DNA from 4 places in the Bradyrhizobium japonicum USDA 6 genome. Region 1 is predicted to be linked to each of the others. Evidence: riboswitches for the same ligand, from Rfam matches in the RefSeq annotation. Region 1 holds a riboswitch; each other region holds the start of a gene.
What was found. A riboswitch is a leader RNA that binds a small molecule or an ion and turns the genes downstream of it on or off. The one in region 1 is predicted to bind cobalamin.

Region 1 (4,848 bases):
ACCAACAATGCGCTTCGTCGAAATACGGTCGCCCGAACACATTGACCTGCAAGCGCTGCATCGTGTTCGCGATAGGATGATTTCGCAACGGACGTGCCTCATAAATCAGATGCGCGCTTTTTGCCTTGAATATGGGATCGCTACTCGACTCGGGAAGCGTCCGAGGGAGGGTGTTTCCTCCCTTCGGCCATCACCTTATCCGTTGACCGTCGGCTACTTTTCTGACTCAATCAAGCCGTTTATGGACCGGTCTTAACAACCTCGGGGGCTGCATGGATTCGATCCTTCGCGTTCTGATGCCCTTCTTCGGGCCGAAGAACTATTCTGAGATGCTCTAGAAGAACGCTTTGGCGGATTTCTGGCTGACCTTAGCCTGCTCGTTCCTGGTGAGGTACGATCCTTGGATTAACGGTCTTTTCTTGCGAGTTGAGCATCTGCCCGGCGTCAAGGAATTCGCCACGGCTATTAAAGCTCCTGAGGTGAACGTGGGCGGCTTCGCGCTTGCTTTGCTGGTGCTCATCTTCAGCAGGGTCACCCGATTCCATGATCGGATTTCGGACATATTTAAGATCAGGGCGAGGTTCGACCGCGCTAACATCCTTCTCCCTCTGGCTGTCATGTCGGGTGCGCAGATGTCGGCCCGTCAGGTGGCAAATCTCAAACGCGACCGCCATCCCCTCGTGAGAGCGACGTTCTACAAATACGCGTCCAGCCGAAGCGAACATCCGCTCGTCGACAAGCACGACATCGAAAGCGCATTGGAGGCTTGGCACATATTGGGTTGCCTTGGAGTGGCTCTTCATACTCACAGGCTTCGCGGTCTTATCCGCCTTCGCCAGGGCAGCTTGGTTTCTGATCATTTTTTGGACCGCCTCGATGGCCGCGCTTCTATTTATGCATCTTCGGTATGGATTGCTGGAACGAAGGGCGGATCCCCAGATCCAACAGATAGCCGGGAATGCCGAGGCAAGTGCAGGCAACCGCCAAGCATTCACAGAGGCGGCCATCTGATGTGGTACAAGATCGGGAAGGATATCATCGTCCGGAGCGAAAACGCAGCCAAGCCGGAAACACAGAGTTGGGCCTATCTTAAGAAGCTGATCTCGCGTCTCGAGCCAATTCATTCCAGCTTCGACTTTGGCTGCGGCAAACTGCGTTACGAACGGGCAATAGCCAAAACCACCGGCGAACTTGCGTTGGTGGATTCGGAAGTGCAGCTTTCAAGGGGTCAAATGATCCGCGGTCGTTCGACCACCATCCGCGATTACGTCGGCAAATCAAATCACGTCCACGCCCTCACCGTGGGTCAGTTTGCCTCCCATGACCGGAGATACGACCGCGGCTTCTGCATAAACGTTCTTTCTGTGATCCCATCGGCAAGCGTGAGACTTGGCATCGTTCAACTGATGAGAGCTAAGCTAAAGCCAAACGGCACTTGCTTGTTTGTGACGCTCTATCGCAATTCTGATTTTACAAGGATGCAGAATCTCCCGAATTGTCAACCATACGGCAACGGCTTCCTCATGGACTCGCTTAGGGGCCATTCCTTCTACGGCCTCATCCCGCCGGACGATCTCGCCGGATTGGTTAAGCGTGCAGGCTTCTCGGTCGAGTCGATCGTGCTGGATGAAGGCTCCGCATACCTGTGGGCCCGAACTCCGGACGGGCGACCTGGACCGATCAATTTCGAAATCCGTGACTGCGGAGAACTTTCAGATTCGATCTCAGCCAAGCGTGAGCAACCGCAGCTCGGCAAGGTAGACCAGGCCGGCAGAGACGGCGCTTGGATCCTGAGCAGCAGCCGCGGGGGCTCAAGTCACATCGACGACCTGTCCCGCTTAGGTTCGTCTGCTTCCGATAGTCGGCGATCTGCTGTCTGTAGTGGCCGATGCTCGGCGCATCCGGAGCCACGTCGCTCTTCCAATCGACGACCGCGTCGATGGCGCCGGCCTCGTCGAACGCGATCGCGTCAACCTGTCCGGAGAGCAGGACCTTGCCGCCTTCGTGAGTCTGGCTTCCGAACAACGGGAGCTCGGGGGCGAGACGCGGTCGCGGCGTCACGACGTCCGGAAGAGCGAGCGTCCGCAGCACCGTGGCGGTCAGTTCGACGGCGCTGATGCCCATCTTCGGATCCTCCGCCGGTTCGTGCCCCATCTGCCGGATCAGTTCCGCAGCCCGCGTTTCAAGTCCGCCCTGGCGTCGCAGGCTTCTCCGGTCAGCACCTCCTCGATTAGCTTGTGAAGGATGGTGCCACGCGTCGAACTTCTGAGAACGGCAGCAGGCTCCGCAGCGCCGGTTTCCGGAATTTCCCCGCTTTCGATCTTCGCTTCTGGCTCGTCCACCTGATCAAGTTCGCTCCGGCTCGGGCGACGCCAGATCACGGTCTTGCGCACATCGAAGATAGCGGTCGCCTCGGCGGCGAAGGTCTCGCGGGTCTGCCCGTTCTCTAGCGGCGTGACGTTCCTTTCCTTCGCGGTGCCGACGTCGTTCGGGTTGATCGCCGGGAGACCAGCCAGGCCCAAATCGACGAGCTTTGCCCAGCACTTGTCCGACAGGTCGGCGGAGTGCCTAGGCAGGATCAGCAGGTCGCGCGCCCGGGTCGCGGCCACGTACCAGAGGCGTACGCGCTCGCGCCGCTGCTGCTGCCGCGGTGACGGTGTTGCCCCACGGATTGGCCGAGGAGACAATCACGGATTGAGCAGTTGCGGAGGCTGTGCGGACGCCGATCCCGCTGCGGCGATCGAGGCCAGCACGATTCCTAGCGTCAATGCTGACCCGGACAGCCAGCGCTGTTTGAGCAGGATTGAAGTTGACGCCGAAACTCGCGCCGGCACGGCTACTACGTTTGAAATGAAAACGGTGATGACCACGGGCGAAACAAAAAGCCGTCACGCACATTCGCCGTGAGCGGCAGCCGTTCGCCCCGAATGCGGCAGATCTCGATCGGCTTTGCAACGTCTTGGAGCACCCCGCCCCTGCGTCAGTCCATGACCACGACCGGCAGCAAGGTTTCCTGGCTCGCGGGTTGACGCCTCCGACCACCTTCCCAGGTTCGAACGAACGAACCCAATGGCCCAACTGTCGTCGGCTCGCCGCTTACAGTTGCGGGGGCAGCTTCGGCCTTGTCCGTGAGGACGCACCGTATTCCCTTGATACGCCTTTCGGCGCTACCGATAACCAGACTGAAGGCCCCTCATAACCGAGTCAAGCAAGGGGCGTGAATCGAGTGCTGAGTGACACAACATGTGACAGTTTAGCCCGTCCTATTCGTGAGAGTGCGTTTTTCTAGTCCGATTGATGTGGCCGCACATCTGCTCTGACGAGGCGCACAGGATTGCCTTCGGCTTTTCACCGCCTGACGACCCGTACTTTGCAACGCGCTTGAGGGATAAGTTGGGCGAACGGGGGGCGGACGCCCCGCCGGTCAAGGACTGAGCGGCAGCAGCGCGCCGGGCAAGCCGCGGATCAGGTCGGCTTCGGGACATGCCGCGGCGAACGCAAGGCGAATGCGGCTCGTGGTCTCGACCACACGGGCAGCGAGTTTCAAGAGACTCCGCCTCGACGGCATTTGCGATGTTCGTTTCGATCTTCTCTAGCAAGATCGACCTGATCTGAGGATCGAGGGGCGACTCCGACGTCGAAAGCCCAGCCAAATGTCCCAGCTCTTTGATGCGGCCGTGATGGCCGGCTCGGGTGCCGTTTACATGTCTCAACCGTTCGCACAGTGTATCGAAGCCGGCTTGTCCGCCTATGATCGCCCTGCCTGTCGTGCTGAGCATGTCCGGTGTTAGCCCTGCGAGGTACTTCACGCTGACCCTGAACCGCGCGTCGCGATCTGCAAGGCAGAACGCCATTGCGACGATGGCGTCGAACAGCGCGGAATTCGAGAGGTCATGGTACTCCGCGGGGAGAAGCTTGCGCGCAGCCTGCTTACGGCTAGGGTCAGGGTGAACGAGACCAACCACGAAGTCGAAGGCTTCTTCGTCGGGAATCTCGACGAGAGATTGCTCGAAATCGCGCAAGTCGACGGTCGGAAGGAGCAGATGCGCCAACAGCTTCAGGCCGAACGGCAGCAATTGCTCCAGCAACTTGCTGGATCGGCGGGAGATGTCCGGCGCGCGGAGGATGAGGCACGGCTGTTCGAAGCCATGTTCGCGCAATTCCAGGCCATCCGCGACTCTGGCCTGACCTGCTTTGGATGCGGCGAGGAATTGGCTGCTTTCGATCGCAAGCTGGCGGAAATCGGCAAAAATATCGAAGACGCCAAGCGGAATCGCGATCCCAAGCTCGTTGCCGATCTGGAGCGCCTAGCCGCGGAGGTCAAGACGGCAAACCGGCTCAAGACCGAGACACAGGATGCGTCGACCCGGGCACACAGCGCGAAAGACAGGGCCGAGGGCGCGTATGAAGACTACATGAAGAACAATCGTGAAGTCCTGGCGGTGGCACGTCGCGCCCGCGCGCGCCAGCTGCTGGACGGATTCCCGCAATCGAGGGAGATGAGCGACTACCGGTCGAAGGTGGCCGAAATGGCGGCTCAGTCCTTGTCGGACCGCATCGCTGGGCTGACGGCGGACCGTGAAAACCGTTCTACCAACCGGCGCTCCACCCTGATGAGGGAAATGACGGGCGCCGTGAACAAGCACGGGCAGGACTTCTATCTCGTGCCGCCGTTCACCGCCGAGGAGGCGACGCCGTCGGCCGTCGAGCAGTGGGCGGTCGCCGAAAAGGACCGATTGGATGGGCATGAATTGGTCCAGTACGCGGAGCAGTGTCGGAACGCTGAGACGGAGATGACCTCGGCATTCCGGGACGACCTTCTCCATCGGCTCGACGATGCCTTCACCG
Region 2 (4,848 bases), 780 kb from region 1:
CGTGCGCGGATCGGCGCGCGATAGATCGATCACTGACATGCGAGGCACTCCTCATAGTCGGTGCGCTGCCGCGCCGGCTGCTGCGTCGGCGTTGCATCCCCGGCAATTTTGCCGGCGAACGCCGCGCGCGAGATCGACTTTGATCGACAGTAGTAGAGGCTCTTCACCCCACGCTTCCACGCCGTCCAGTGCAGCATGTGGAGGTCCCACTTATCGACGTCGGCCGGCAGATAGAGGTTGATCGACTGGCTCTGGCAAATCAACGCGGCGCGGTCGGCGGCAAGCTCGACGATCCAGCGCTGGTCGATCTCGAAGGCGGTGCGAAAGATCGCTTTCTCGTGCTCCGACAGGACGTCGAGATGGGCGACCGATCCGTCGTGCGCGATGATCGACTCCCAGGTCGCCGAGGTGTCGGCGCCTTTCGCGGCCAGCACCTTAGCGAGGTGCGGATTGCGCACCGAGATGGCGCCGGATAGCGTCTTGTGGGTGTAGATGTTGGCCGGGATCGGCTCAGTGCAGGCGCTGGTGCCCCCGCAGATGATGCTGATCGAGGCGGTCGGCGCGATTGCGATCTTGTGGCTGAAGCGCGCCATCACGCCGCGTTCCAGGGCATCCGGGCACGGGCCACGCTCGCGAGCGAGCGCCACGGATGCGGCGTCGGCTTCGCGACGGAGTTTTCGGAACATGTTCAGATTGAATGACTTGGCCAAGGTACCCTCCATTGGAATGCCCTTGGCCTGGAGAAACGAGTGGAAGCCCATGACGCCGAGGCCAACGGAGCGCTCGCGCAGGGCGGCGTAGCGGGCACGCTTCATTCCGTCCGGCGCCACCGTGATGAAGTGCGTGAGCACGTTGTCTAGGAAGCGCATGACGTCCTCTATGAAGCCGGGCTCCTCATTCCACTGGTCCCAGGTCTCGAGGTTGAGCGACGACAGGCAGCAAACCGCGGTGCGCTCCTCGCCGCGATGATCGATGCCGGTCGACAGGGTAATCTCGCTGCACAGGTTGGAGGTCGAGACCTCGAGGCCGAGCTCGCGCTGGTGCTTGGGGAGCGCACGGTTCACGGTGTCGATGAACAAGAGATAAGGCTCGCCGGTCTGCAGCCGGTTCTCAAGGATGCGTTGCCACAGCTGGCGGGCGTCGATCTCGCGGACGACCTCGTTAGTCTTCGGGCTGCGCAGAGCGAATGCGGTGCCGGCGCCCACGGCACACATGAACTCGTCGGTGACGTTGATGCCGTGATGTAGGTTGAGGCTCTTGCGGTTGAAGTCACCAGACGCCTTGCGGATCTCGAGGAACTCCTCGATCTCGGGATGGTGGATATCGAGATAGACCGCCGCCGAGCCGCGCCGCAACGAGCCCTGGCTGATCGCCAGCGTGAGGCCGTCCGTGACGTGGATGAACGGGATGATGCCCGAGGTGACGCCGCCCCTCGCCTTCTCGCCGATTGAGCGAACATTACCCCAGTAGGTGCCGATGCCGCCGCCATTGGAAGCAAGCCAGACGTTCTCGTTCCAGGTGCCGACGATGCCTTCGAGCGAGTCCGACACTGAGTTAAGGAAGCACGAGATCGGAAGGCCGCGCGTCGTGCCGCCGTTGGAGAGCACCGGTGTGGCCGGCATGAACCACAGCCGAGACATCGCATCATATAGACGTTGGGCATGCGCAACATTGTCCGCGAAGGCGCAAGACACTCGGGCGAACATGTCCTGGAGGCCTTCGCCGGCGAGCAGATAGCGGTCGGTCAGCGTCAGCCTACCAAACGAGGTCAGCAGGTCGTCGCGCGACCGATCGAGCGAAAGGTCAGACGGAGTTGGCGATCGCGCGGGGGGCCTCGGCAGGGGAGCCGGCAATGCTGGGGGCTGCACAAGACACAGTTCAGGTGTGGTAGGCTTTGCCTGCGCTGAGGGCTGCCGCACACTCGGCAGCTCAATGAGATGACCATACTGATCGAAATCGTAAGACGCCGACATCGGCAACCCCGTGATATTTGGGGGCTGGGACCGTGCGGACGACTTGCGAGGGGACCGGGCAAATGTCCCCGGCTGCAAGCGACCCACCGGGCACCCCGCCCGAGGACATGGGTTCTGTCGCGGTAGGTTTCCTGGCTCGCGGGTCGCTGCGGCTGTCGGCCTTCCCAGCGCTGTCGCGCTAATGCCTCGGAATAGCCGCTGCCGACACAATGGGTTCCCCCCTAACACCGTGCCACCATATATGCGAATTTAAAACCACTACGACACCACATATAGAAGCCTTTGCCCAGACTCGTCAAGACGGCACAGTCAAGTTAACCAGTTGGAGCAGCCCCGAGGTCGAGGTTCGAAATTCGCCGAGCGCCTGTCCTGAGAGCCTCACTCAAAAAACATAGATGTCTCAAGGCCTGGCCAATCGGCGAGTTAGGAGCCTCAGATGGGCGACGAGCGGCCAGGCGAGCTCGGTAGCGGCGGAACCTTCGAAGTCTTTGCAGAGATGCCCACATCTGCCGAGCCACGCAAAGGTGCGCTCGACGACCCAGCGCCTGCGATCGGCCAAGATGTGCTCAAACCTTTGGAAGTGGCGTCGCAAATTCTCCAACAGGGGAACAGCAACCCTGGACATCCTGAATGTTGGCATCGATCGGTTCGCGGTCCGCGAATTGAGTTGGGCCGGATCGGGTTTCGGTAGCCATACGCGTCTCGCCATTCATCGCTTTCTGTGGCCTTAGATCAAAAATTGTCTGGAGCCCGACCGCAAATCGATGCAGCCGCCCGTGGCAATATCCCAGCTTAGTGGATTTGACCCCGCCAGCTCTCACATCAGACGTGCCAACTTTGCCGAAGAGACGATTGGTATGCTTTTCGCAGGCCCGGCGTCCGCCTCACGTGCTCAGTTGTCTGGCCGCGAACATAAGCCGTCCTGACCGAACGCGGTCATGTCAGGTTATTGGCAATCAATCCTAACGGGATGAGGCGGAGCTATGCTTGAGTCTGGGTGACGAGCCGATCCGGCGGCGCGGCCTTGCTGGGTCGGAATGAAGCCGTTCGCAACATTGGCGTGAGCGGCGGCGAAGAACCGTGTTGTATCTCACCAACGACCTTGAAGCCGTGACGTTGGTAAAAGGGAATGTTTTCAGGGTTCGAACTTTCGAGGTAGGCAACAATGCCGTCCTCATCGCATCGTTGAAGGGCGTAGTTCATCAGCAACGTGCCAAGCCCTTTTCCGACCCAGTTCGGATCGACGGCAATGAGTGGCAGATACCAATGTGGCTCGTGGGGACGATGTTCGGCCATTCTCCGCCGCAAGTGTGCCATATCCTCGGTAATCTCCGGGCGCAGGGATAGCGCCATGATTGCATCCAATGCCTCCTCATCTTGCTGCACGTTGGGAGGCAGCCACAGGGCCGCGCCACGAATCTCTCCCGCGACGTAGGCTGTGCCATGTGCAAATGCTCGGCCCCCACAGGCGTCAATGAACTGAGGCATGCTTCTAAGGTATTGCCTTGGGTCAGGCCAGCTCCAACGCATCAACGGATCCGCGGCAAAGCCGAGCACAATTGTCCAGACAGTGCTTGCACGAATGTTTGCGTTCGCAGATCTGATATCTGATTCTTCTGTCATGAAGTCGTTTCGGGGCTCTGTTTTGGCATTGGCCTTCCAAGGAGGAGCATGGCATCGACACATCTGACGGTGAGCGGAATGGATGCACCGACGGGGACTCGCCGGGTGCATTTGGTTTCCCTTCCGAGATCTCCGCCTGTCTCAGACGGCTGACTTTGACGGCCACTTCGGACGAAGGCTCCTTGGTAGGCAATGCTTGGATCTACATATTCCTGGCGGGCTTCTGCGCTTCCACGCCCTATCTGGAACCCGCCCCGCCCTTCCCAAGGAAGCTCCGACGTTCTCAAGGTCGACACGGTTCGGCAGCCTGCAACCGTCCGCGAAGGGAATGACATGAGGACGCCTTTGATATTGCAAGTGCGAAGAAGTCAGGGCATGGCGAACATCGGGCGATGGCTGCCTGAACCGGGCTCCGGCACGAGCAAACAGCCAGCCAAGTGTCGCGCGTCGAGGTCCAGACTAGGCAAGGAATCATCACCTCGTCTCGTATTGAGCGGTTCTCGTAAGTTTCTTGGTCAAAACACATGCTAAGTGCGAAACCTCCATTGCCAACGTCGTGTCCGCGGTCACCGGCAGAGAGAGCTTTCGTCTGCGAGACTCATATGCGTAGTACAGCGGCTTTCCAATTATCGCATGTTGTCCGCGCTCCTTGATGTTCTTGTCTCGGCGCATCATCGCCGCGATTCGCGATTGTCGGATCAAGGCAACGGGACTGGATACCACGACGCTGCCGCCGTCGACCTACTGAACAACGCAACTTGGGATCGCGCGAGAGCTTTCGTGCATTGATTGATCGTCAGGCGTGTCGATCGCTCGCACAACGGCGTTAGCTCTATCGAGCGAAAACGTTGCTGTCGTGCCCTCGTCGTACTTGACGCCCAGGTCAGTTGTATCCGCCGCGATCCTTGCCATAGTGGGAAAGACAGCAGGCTGACGTAGTTGCGTGAGTAACTCTCGTAAAAGAGGTTTTTGGCCACAAGCGTTGATGGCTTCGTAGGACTTGTTCCAACTCACTCCCTGATCGGAACGGTTTGGAAGATTTCTTGGCGCTGGTATGCTTGCCACACCAGGTCCGAGATCCACGTGGTGAGTCATGTTGTTTCGTTCTGTCTTGGAAAACTGTAGTCGTCGGGGCAGCATATCAGAAGGCAATGTAGCGAAGACCTCCCCAGAATAGGTAGGGATCTATCCGCCCTTGATGCTGAGTTGGCCCGGGTTCAACCTTGAGCATAGTCTGTCGAACGCCATCCGG
Region 3 (4,848 bases), 1.8 Mb from region 1:
CCGGCGCGCTCGGCCGGCTGGAGCAGCTTGCGGTCGAGCTTGCGGGCCTGCAGGCGACCGAGCAGCCGCGCGCCGCGCGGGTGCCGATCATTATCTTCGCCGGCGATCACGGCATCGTCGCGCAGGGCGTGTCTGCCTATCCGCAAGGAGTGACCATCGCGATGATGGCGAATTTCGCCTCAGGCGGTGCCGCGATCTCGGTGCTGGCGTGTGAGCTCGGCTCAAACCTTGAGGTCGTCGACGCCGGCACCCTGGCCCAAGAGGCGATCGCGGGCGTCGTCACCGACAAGCCGCGCCAGGGCACGCGCGATTTCAGCGTGGAAGCCGCACTCACCCCCACGGAGCTGGCATTCGCCTTCGAAGCCGGTCAGCGCGCAGTCGCGCGCGCAGACGCCGGCAGGCCCGATCTCCTGATCTTCGGCGAGATGGGCATCGGCAATACCACGACGTCGGCGGCGATTGCGGCGAGCCTGCTCGGCATCAGTGCCGAGGAGATCGCGGGCAGCGGTACCGGCGTCGATGCGGCCGGCCGTGCGCACAAGGCGCGCGTGATCGACGCTGCGATCGCGCGGCATGGCGTTGCGGGCGCTTCGCCGGAAAAGATCCTGTGCGGCGTCGGGGGCCTCGAAATCGCGGCGATCTGCGGCGCCATCATTGCGGCTGCGCAAGCCCGCATTCCCGTGTTGATCGATGGCTTCATCGTATCGGTGGCAGCGCTGGCGGCGGTGCGGCTGAACCCGTCGTGTCAGCCATTCCTGCTGCCGTCGCATCAATCGGCGGAGCAGGGGCATCGGCTGGTGCTGCGCGCGCTGAACGTGCAGCCGTTGATCAGCCTCGATCTCAGGCTCGGCGAAGGATCGGGTGCTGCCGTCGCGCTGCCGCTGGTGCGGCTCGCGTGCAGCCTCCACAACGGCATGGCGACCTTCGCGCAGGCCAACGTGCCGGATCGCCCGGCCTGATCCGGCTCAAGCCGCGCGCTGATTGACCGCGACGACGCGCCAGCCCGCGGCGAGCCGGTCGATCCGGGTCAGTGACAACGGATCGACCACGAAGCGCAGGGCCGCTTGTGGTGTCAGATCCAGCGCAATGCAGAGCGCGGCGCGGATGGTGCCGGAATGCACGACGAGCGTCGCCGGGCCGGCGCCGATTTGCGCGAGACCCAGCCGGACGCGCGCGACCTGATCCTCGAAACTTTCGCCGTCCGGCGGCCGCCCGTGCGCCGGATCGCTCCAGAACTGCACATAGGCTTCGCCGCCAGTCGCGGCGAGCTCGTCATGCCGCCGGCCGGTCCAGGCGCCAAAATCCTGCTCGCCGAATTCGGGCACCAGCGCGGGTTCGAGTCCCAGCGCGCGCGCCGTCTCAACCGTACGTCGCGCCGGGCTCGCAAAGCTCGCAGCATCTGGCGGGAGCCTCTGCCGCAACGCCTGCAGTTGCACGCGATCGCCGAGGTCGGCGGGCGCGTCGGCCGCATGGATCGTCCCCTTGACGCCGTCGACGGGCGCATGCCGTATCAGCCAGAGGAAGGTTTCGCCTTCCATGCCTATCTCCAAGGAAGTTGGTCGCTGTGGTAATATCGTCGCGCCGGCACATTGACTCTGTCTTGTCGGTAATCCTAGATGGCTTTGACGGTTTCCCCGAGTGGGGATGAAAAGGGAATGCGGTGCGGGGATTTTGTCCCCAATGCCGCGGCTGCCCCCGCAACTGTAAGCGGCGAATCTTGCGTCACGAGCCACTGGGTATCTCGGTCCCGGGAAGGCGATGCAAGGTACTGACCCGCGAGCCAGGAGACCTGCCGTCAGCCGTGGTCACACGCGAAGATGTCGGTCGGGGAGTACAGACATTCGGCTTCATTGGAAGGCTGAAAGGCCGAAGGTGGGACCTGGTTCGCTGTGACGTGCCACTGACGTCATACCGAGGTCCCGAACTGTGTCTTCCATTCGTCCTGTACGGCCGCGTTGCTTCCTGCTCGCGTCCGCCGCGCTCACATCCTTTGCCGCCCTCGATCTGCCTGCCGCCGTGGCGCAGCAGGCTCGCGAACCGCTGCCGCCTGTCGAGGTGTCGCCGGCCCAATCCCGCAAGCAGGCGAGGCCAGCAGGCCGGGAAGGGCAAACCGCTCGCCGCGCGCAATCGCGCAGATCCGCGGCCGCGGCGACAGCAGCGCCAAAGCCCGCCGCGGCGAGCGCGGGAGTGCAGACACCCCTCAATACGAATGTTGTGGCTGAAAGCGCCTCGCGGCTCGGCCTGACCGTACGGCAGATACCCGCGACCGTCGAGGTGATCTCGGCCGAGACCATGCGCGAGCAGGGCTATCGCACCGTGTCCGAGGTGGCGCAGGGCGCTGTCGGCGTCACCTCCGGCGACAATCCGGCCGAGCCCGCGGCTTTCTCCATGCGTGGCTTCACCAACAGCCAGATCAACATGCTCTACAACGGCATCAAGATCGGTCCGCAGAACATGACCTCGCGGATCACGGACACCGCCAATCTCGAAGCCGTGGAATTTCTGAAGGGCCCGGCCTCGCTGATATCGGGTGAGGGCGCGGCCGGCGGGTCGATCAACCTCGTCACCAAGCAGCCGCACACCGGGGCGATCCGGAACGAGGCGGATTTCTCCTGGGATTCGCTGAACTCTTTCGGCGTCCATTACGGCTCGGGCGGCAGCACCAATTTGCAGGGGCTCGACTACCGCTTCGATGTCAGCCGCGCCTCGCTCAACGGCTTTGCCGACGACACCAATACCAAGACGCTGGATGTGTCTGGCCAGCTCAATTACCGCATCTCCGACAGCCTCAAGATCTGGGGTGCGATCGAGTACCGGGAAGATCGCTCGAAGGCCTATTGGGGCGCACCGCTGGTGCCGATCGCCTTCAGCGGCTCGCATGCGACGAGCGGCATTGTTTCGGGCAACTACTTCAACAGGACCGATCTTGGCGCCGTCACGATCGACGACCGCACCTTCAACACCAATTACAACGTCCTCGATAACCGCAACGTCGCGCAGGAAGTGTGGTTGCGCGGTGGCTTCGAGTTGAAGTTGGCGCCTGACCTGACGCTGAAGAGCCAGGCCTATGGTTACGGCGCAGAGCGCACCTGGTTCAACAACGAGATCGAGGCGTTCGACTCCGTCAAGAACCAGGTGTATCGCGAGCGCTTCTACGTCGCGCACAGCCAGCGCCTCGTCGGCAACATCACGGACCTGATCTGGGATGCCAATATCGCAGGCTTCGACAACCGCATGGCAACGACGCTCTCGTCGAGTTACCTCGACTTTGTGAGGCCGGGCGCGGCGAACTTCCCGAACGATTTTGTCTCGCTGGTCGATCCTGATCGCGGCCTTTACGGCGATCTCACGACCAAGCAACAGACCGCGCGCATCGATAACGAGGCGCTGTCGTTCGAGGACCGGCTGAAGCTCACGCGGACCTTCGCGTTGATTGGCGGCCTGCGCGTCGAGCATATCGGGCTTGACCGTAACTCGACTGACCAGAACGGCCTGGTGAATGCGAATTTCCCGTTCACGAAGGGCTGGGCGCCCGTCACCGGCCGTATCGGCTACACGTGGGACGCCGTCCCCGGCTTAACCTTCTTCAGCCAGTATGCCACCGGCGCCGACATCTCGGCCAACAACATCTTCCTGCTTGCTCCGACCCAGAACCTGGACCTGACCACCGCGCGCACCTACGAGACCGGCGTCAAGCATCTATTATGGGACAACCGGGCGGAGTGGTCGTTCTCGGCCTATGACATCGTGCGCAAAAACGTCTATGCGGCAGCCGGCGGCCAGACGCTCAACATTGCGGGACGGCAGGAATCGAAAGGTGTCGAGCTTGCCGCTGCGGTGCGCCCGATCGATCCCTTGCGTGTCTGGGGCAATATTGCCTATGTCGACGCGCGCTATGCCGACTACAACTTCGTGGGCGGCTCGTTCTCCGGCAACACGCCGCCGAACGTGCCGCGCGTCGTGGCCAATGCCGGTGCGTCGTACCGGTTCTTCACGCCCTGGCCGGTAGAGCTCGGCATCACCGGCCGTTATGTCGGCGACCGCTACAACACCGACGCCAACGTCGTGACGATGAAGGCGTATACCGTCGCTGACGTCTATGCCTTCGTCGACATCCCCAGGACCGTGTTCAACGCGGTCGACCAGGCCCGCCTGACCTTCCGCGTGCGCAACATTACTGATAAGCGCTACGCGATCTGGGGCGATCCGTTCTATCCCGACCAGATCCTGCTCGGCGCGCCCAGGACCTATGAGCTCTCGGCCGCGTTCAAATGGTAGGGCGTTGACCACATGATGAACGCGATCGTCCTGCTACATCGCTGGCTCGGGATCGCGTTCTGCCTGTTGTTCGCGATGTGGTTCGCGAGCGGAATCGTGATGCACTTCGTCCCGTTTCCGTCATTGACGGAAGCGGAACGTTTTTCCGGGCTCGCGCCGGTGGCTGGCGGAGAGGTGAGGATTGCGGTCGCGGATGCCGTCGCCGCGAGCGGGATCGCGGACGCCACGCGCGTTCGCCTGCTCCGGCGGAGCGACGGGCCGGTCTATGTCGTGTCGAGTCCGTCGCGCGTGGGCGCGGTCCATGCCTCCGACGGACGGGATGCATCAGTGACGTCCGCCGACGTCGCGGTCGCTATCGCGCGCGATCATGCCCGGCAACGCGGGCTCGATGCCGCGCGAGCGGTGATGATGGCGGGCGCGGATTATGATCAATGGAGCGTGCCGAACGGGTTTGATCGACACCGGCCTCTGTTGCGCGTCGCTCTTGGCGATGCGGCCGGAACCGAGGTCTATGTCTCCTCGCGCACCGGCGAAGTCGTGCTGGATACGACCCGCAGCGAGCGCGGATGG
Region 4 (4,848 bases), 3.4 Mb from region 1:
CGCCGCCGCGACGAAGCTCTCCGTGCCCTCCGTGATCGCCTTGCCGATATTGGTGTTGGTGCTCGTGAATGTCACGGGATCGAACGTGCTCTGGATCAGGTCCGTGATGTTGTTGCGGAAGTAGGTCGACCCGAAGCGAACGCGATCGCCAAACAAGGGTTGCTCGAAGCCGGCGTCGTATCCGACGCTTTCCTCGGGCCTGAGGTTGGGATTTGCAAAGAAGAAGAACGCGGGAAAGCTCACGTAGAGCTGGTTGAGCGTCGGCGCCTTGAACCCCGTGCCGTAGCTTCCCTTGAACTTCGTATCCGTGACCGGCACGATCGCGGCAGACGCCAGACGAAAGGTCGGATGCTCTCCAAACCGCTCGTTGTCATCCTGCCGGACGTTGGCCGTGAAGAAGACGCGATCCCGCAACTGGGACTGCAGCTCCATATATCCGGCCGTGTTGACGTTTTGCGCCGAGACTGTCGCCGTTTGCAGTGTTTCGGTCTCATGCTCCGCGCCAATGATGACATTGTTGTTGGGCGCGAGCTGGGTCGTGGTGTGCCAATCATACTTGACGCGGTCGCCTGTCGTGATCGTGGCCATCGCGTTGCCGGGCGAGATGTTGTAGTTCCAGTGATTGGTGTAGTTGACGCCGAAATAGCTCTTCATCCGGTCGTCGAGAGCAGACCAGACCGCCTCCCCGCGCGTGAAGAGCTGGTGCACCGTCTGCGTGCTTTGCGCAGCCGCGGGAAAGCTCGCGAATGTGACGGGATCGAAGGTATCTCCGGTAAAGCGCAGGGTTGCGTCAGTGTACCGCGCGACGCCGTTGAGCGTCAGGTGTTCGCTCAGTTCGGCGCCAAGCTTCGTCGAATAGGTCATATTGTCGTAGTTGTTGCCGATCGCCTTCTGCCCCGGCGGCAGCAATTCGACCGGCGTCACCGGCACGTCGTTCGCGTGGAAATGCGCAACGTTGAAGGCATAGTTGAAGTGGTCCTGTGAACCGCTCAGGCCTGCGGTTTGATTGAACGTTCCGAACGAGCCTCCCTCGACCGAGCCGGTCGCGCGGGCGGGACCGTCGCCCTTCTTCGTCACGATGGAGATCACGCCCCCAGCGCGTCTGCGCCGTAGAGACCGCCCTGCGGACCGCGCAGGACTTCGATCTGCTGAATGTCGGAGGTGAGCAACTGGCCGAAATCAAACGAACGGTTCGGGTTGCCGGGATCGCTGACGTCGATGCCGTCGATCAGGACCTTGGTGTGGTTGGAATTCGTTCCGCGCATGAAGATCGACGTCTGTCCGCCCGGACCGCCGGTCTGCACGAGGTTCAGGCCAGGAACCGCGCTCAGCGCATCGGATGCGGTCCGGCGCTGATCGCGCTCGATGTCTCTGGCGGTCAGAACCGTCACCGAGCTCGCAACCAGATTGGTCGGAGTGACAATATCCGTCGGACTGACGACGACCGTCGGAAACAGGTTGGCCGCGGATACCCCGGCAACCGGGGACGACGCCGGCACCCACTCGGGCTTCGGCACGCGAGCGACGCGCCGCTGCGCGGGCTGGTCGGGCGCACGCCGCACGACTTGCGGCTTGGCCGCACGCTCGGTCGCCGCGACCTCGACCGCCGGCAGCAGATCGGGCGATGCCGATTGCTGGGCCTGGGCAATGGACAGATCAAGTGAAGACAGGGAAACGAGCAAGACCAAGCCGGTGCGGAAGCGCCTGGCGGCAAAGACAATACGGGACACTCTTGTAACCTCGGTATGACGTCAGTGGCACGTCACAGCGAACGAGGTTTCACGGCGGAGCGTTCGATTGCTCCGGTGAAGCTAATGTCTGTACTCCCCGACCGACATCTTCGCGTGTGACCACGGTTGACGGCAGGTCTCCTGGCTCGCGGGTCGTTACCTTGCGTCGCCTTCCCAGGACCGAGATTCCCAGTGGCATATGACGAAAGATTCACCGCTTACAGTTGCGGGGGCAGCCGCGGCGTTGAGAATATCCCGGTATCGGGAAAACCTCGCACCACGTTCCCTTTTGATCTCCGTGAGGAGAACCGTCACCGGCCAATCTAGGGGGCGGGCAAGCGGAGAGTCAATCGGCCGGTTGCATCACGGTCAAAGCACCGCACCGGAGATTGAGCCGGCGCAATCAGGCCGGCTCCCGCTCCGAACGCGTCCTGATCACCGCCCGCTCGCCGGCATCGACGAGCTGGCCGATGCCGGTGCGGCCCGTGAGCGCGCAGCGGATGATGTTCTCGGCAACGGACCTGCGAAAGCGATGGTCCTCGCCGACCGGGCGATTGCGGCAGACCCGATCCAGCGCCAGCTTCATGTTGATCCGGGTGCGGGTATCGAAATGCTCGCTGATCATTCGCAGGGCCTCGATGCGTTGATGTCGGAGCGGAAACGCGTCGGCGCAGGCCGGGTTCCAAAAACGGACCGCGCAAGGTGTTGCGCAGAGCTGACTGCGCCCGATCTCTCGGTCCTGTGACAGGCGGGCTACGCCCGCCCTCTTGGCCGCTGGGCCGGAGCCCAGGCCGCGGTGACGTCGCGCAGCGGGGCGTCGCTGCGCCGGATCGGGGTCAGCTCACCGGAGGCCGAGATGATGGCGGTCTCCTCGCGGCGACAGCGCGGGCATACGAAGCGGACCTCGTGCGGCGACGCCGACCAGCTCGAACGTTTGACGTTGGCCGCCATCGGCCATGCATCGCAATGCGAGCACGACACCAGAAACCGACCGGGATCGAGCATACCCATTCCATAGGACTCCGCGTCCTGCCTGCTCCTTCAATGACTGACCCATGTGAATCGTTCCGGTGCCCGAGCACCGTCACCCCTAGCTCCAGGCAGCGACGCCGCTCAGTGGGCGCCCTTGAGGGTGCATGACGTGGTGCAGGTGACGGTGTTGCCGTGGTCGCACGCCTTGCAGGCGGCAACGCACTGGTTCATGTCGCGGGGATTGTAGGAGCTGTAGTTCCGCATCGCACAGACCGGGGTCGAGCCGGTGATGTCCTGCTCCTGATTGCAGGCGGCCGTCATGAGCGCGAAGATGAGGACTGCAACAAGGCGCATGGGATTGCCCTGGTAGGGAGCGGCAAAGCGACATCGGCGAGGTACGCTGCGCAGCAACGGATCTCGGCATTCCCACCGCGAGCAATCATGGATCGCGCCGCCCGCATCCCGGAGGATGCGCGCCAAACATTAAGAACGGCTTGCAGTCGGCGTCAGGCCGCGGCCTTGGTCGCGATCACCTTCCGCATATCAACCGCCAGCTGACGGTACTGCTCCGAGAGTTTCAGATAGAACTCGCGCTTGGTGCTGTCGGTTGCGAGCTTGGCGATCAGCTCGCATTCGGCGGTGAGCGTCTCGAACCGTTCCAGCCTGTCCTGAAGTTCTGTCATCGGCGTGTCCCCATCAAACGCCTCAAGGGACGACTAACCTAAGCCCGGGAATTAGGTCACTGCGAACATCGTTATCGAGTAGAAGCGTTTTTTCCGGCAAGGGCGGTGCCGGCCCGGCAAGGACGGCTATTTCTGCTCGAGCCGCCAAGCGCCGTCCCAATTGGCGTCCGGCGGATTGGCCTCGAACTGCGCGATGCGGCCGAGCAGCGTGCGCGAGGGACCGTCGCCGGGCACGGCTTCGAGCGCCGTGTTGAACGCGGCGCGAGCCTCGTCGAAGCGCCGGTCGCGATAGGCGGCGAGGCCTTCGGCATAATGCGTGCGCAGGCTCTGCTGCGGGACGCTGAGCCCGTGCGCCTTGCTCATCACCTCGAAAATGGCTTGTGGCGCACTCTGCCCGGCCACCGCGAGACGATCGATCTCGCGCAGCTCGCAGCTCGAGCCGATCACGTCCGCACTGGCCTGCGAGATCAGGATGCGGGTGCCGTAGGTCTTGTTGACGGCCTCCAACCGTGAAGCCAGGTTCACAGCGTCGCCCATCACGGTGAAGCTCATCATCAGTTCGGAGCCGATGCTGCCGGTCAGGACCTCGCCGGTGGCGATGCCGATCCGCAGATCGCACGGCGCCGGCATGGCGCGGATGCCGAGCAGGTCCGGCAACTGCTTCTGGAGCGCGGGCACCTGGTCGGCCATGTCGATGGCGGCGAAGCAGGCGAGCAGCGCCGGCTCGTCCTCCTCGATGAACGGAGGCCCCCAATAGGCCATGATGGCATCGCCGATATATTTATCGATGACACCGCGATTGTTCCTGATGGGACCGGACATCACCGTGAAATAGTGGTTCATCACCTTGACGAGGCCGCGCGGGGTCATGCCCTCGCTCATCGAGGTGAAGCCGCTCATGTCGCAAAACATGATGGTCATCACCCGGCGCTGGCCGTCGATGGCGACCTCCGGTCGGTCGATCAGCCCCTGCACCACCTTGGGATCGATGTAGCGGCCAAAGGTCTCGCGGATGCGCTCATTGTGCCTGAGTTGCTCGACCATGCGATTGAAGGCGGCGGCGAGCTCGCCGATCTCGTCCTGGGTCGAGACCGTGATCGGCCTGTCGAAGCGACCGGCCTCGACCTCGCGGGTACCGGCGAGCAGCAGGCGCACCGGCCGCGTGATGCCGCTCGAGACCAGCAACGCAAAGGCAAATCCGACCACCGCTGCGAGGATGGTGACGATGCCGGAGATGATGATAGCCTTCCGCTGTTGGCCGACCACGGTCGACGTCGAGGCATAGACCTGCTTGAGCATGTCGGCACGAATGCCGTCAACCCTCTGGTTGAACTGGTCGCGCAGCGCGTCGAGATGCTCCAGCGTGCCGCGCGCCTCCGGCATCTGCTTGGCATCGATCTGCTTGAGGAGCTTAGCGTGCGCCTCGTTCATGCCCTGGCGCAGCTCTGTGACGGCGGTCTCGA

Region 2: linked by a shared signal. The riboswitch ahead of BJ6T_RS00040 (ribonucleoside-diphosphate reductase subunit alpha) and the one ahead of BJ6T_RS39050 (hypothetical protein) in region 1 are both predicted to bind cobalamin.
Region 3: linked by a shared signal. The riboswitch ahead of BJ6T_RS47555 (TonB-dependent receptor) and the one ahead of BJ6T_RS39050 (hypothetical protein) in region 1 are both predicted to bind cobalamin.
Region 4: linked by a shared signal. The riboswitch ahead of BJ6T_RS48525 (TonB-dependent receptor) and the one ahead of BJ6T_RS39050 (hypothetical protein) in region 1 are both predicted to bind cobalamin.

The regions. Positions count from the first base shown of each region.
Region 1 is NC_017249.1:8,430,934-8,435,781, reverse strand. Features, by position in the region: partial or broken gene BJ6T_RS48925 (transposase) at 1-154, shown strand, start outside; partial or broken gene BJ6T_RS49905 (hypothetical protein) at 387-1,011, shown strand; gene BJ6T_RS47795 (hypothetical protein) at 1,681-2,124, opposite strand; gene BJ6T_RS39050 (hypothetical protein) at 2,163-2,609, opposite strand; cobalamin riboswitch at 2,986-3,187, opposite strand; gene BJ6T_RS48920 (transposase) at 3,425-3,547, opposite strand; gene BJ6T_RS39040 (SbcC/MukB-like Walker B domain-containing protein) at 3,948-4,848, shown strand, end outside.
Region 2 is NC_017249.1:6,005-10,852, forward strand. Features, by position in the region: gene BJ6T_RS00035 (ribonucleotide-diphosphate reductase subunit beta) at 1-39, opposite strand, end outside; gene BJ6T_RS00040 (ribonucleoside-diphosphate reductase subunit alpha) at 30-1,973, opposite strand; cobalamin riboswitch at 2,078-2,248, opposite strand; partial or broken gene BJ6T_RS45085 (transposase) at 2,374-2,520, opposite strand; gene BJ6T_RS00050 (GNAT family N-acetyltransferase) at 2,955-3,596, opposite strand.
Region 3 is NC_017249.1:6,589,697-6,594,544, reverse strand. Features, by position in the region: gene cobT (nicotinate-nucleotide--dimethylbenzimidazole phosphoribosyltransferase) at 1-959, shown strand, start outside; gene BJ6T_RS31115 (histidine phosphatase family protein) at 966-1,538, opposite strand; cobalamin riboswitch at 1,610-1,811, shown strand; gene BJ6T_RS47555 (TonB-dependent receptor) at 1,927-4,278, shown strand; gene BJ6T_RS31105 (PepSY domain-containing protein) at 4,291-4,848, shown strand, end outside.
Region 4 is NC_017249.1:5,027,268-5,032,115, reverse strand. Features, by position in the region: gene BJ6T_RS23820 (TonB-dependent receptor plug domain-containing protein) at 1-1,077, opposite strand, end outside; gene BJ6T_RS48525 (TonB-dependent receptor) at 1,086-1,730, opposite strand; cobalamin riboswitch at 1,845-2,058, opposite strand; gene BJ6T_RS23815 (hypothetical protein) at 2,134-2,355, opposite strand; gene BJ6T_RS47375 (hypothetical protein) at 2,484-2,741, opposite strand; gene BJ6T_RS47370 (hypothetical protein) at 2,844-3,056, opposite strand; gene BJ6T_RS47365 (hypothetical protein) at 3,209-3,385, opposite strand; gene BJ6T_RS23800 (adenylate/guanylate cyclase domain-containing protein) at 3,512-4,848, opposite strand, start outside.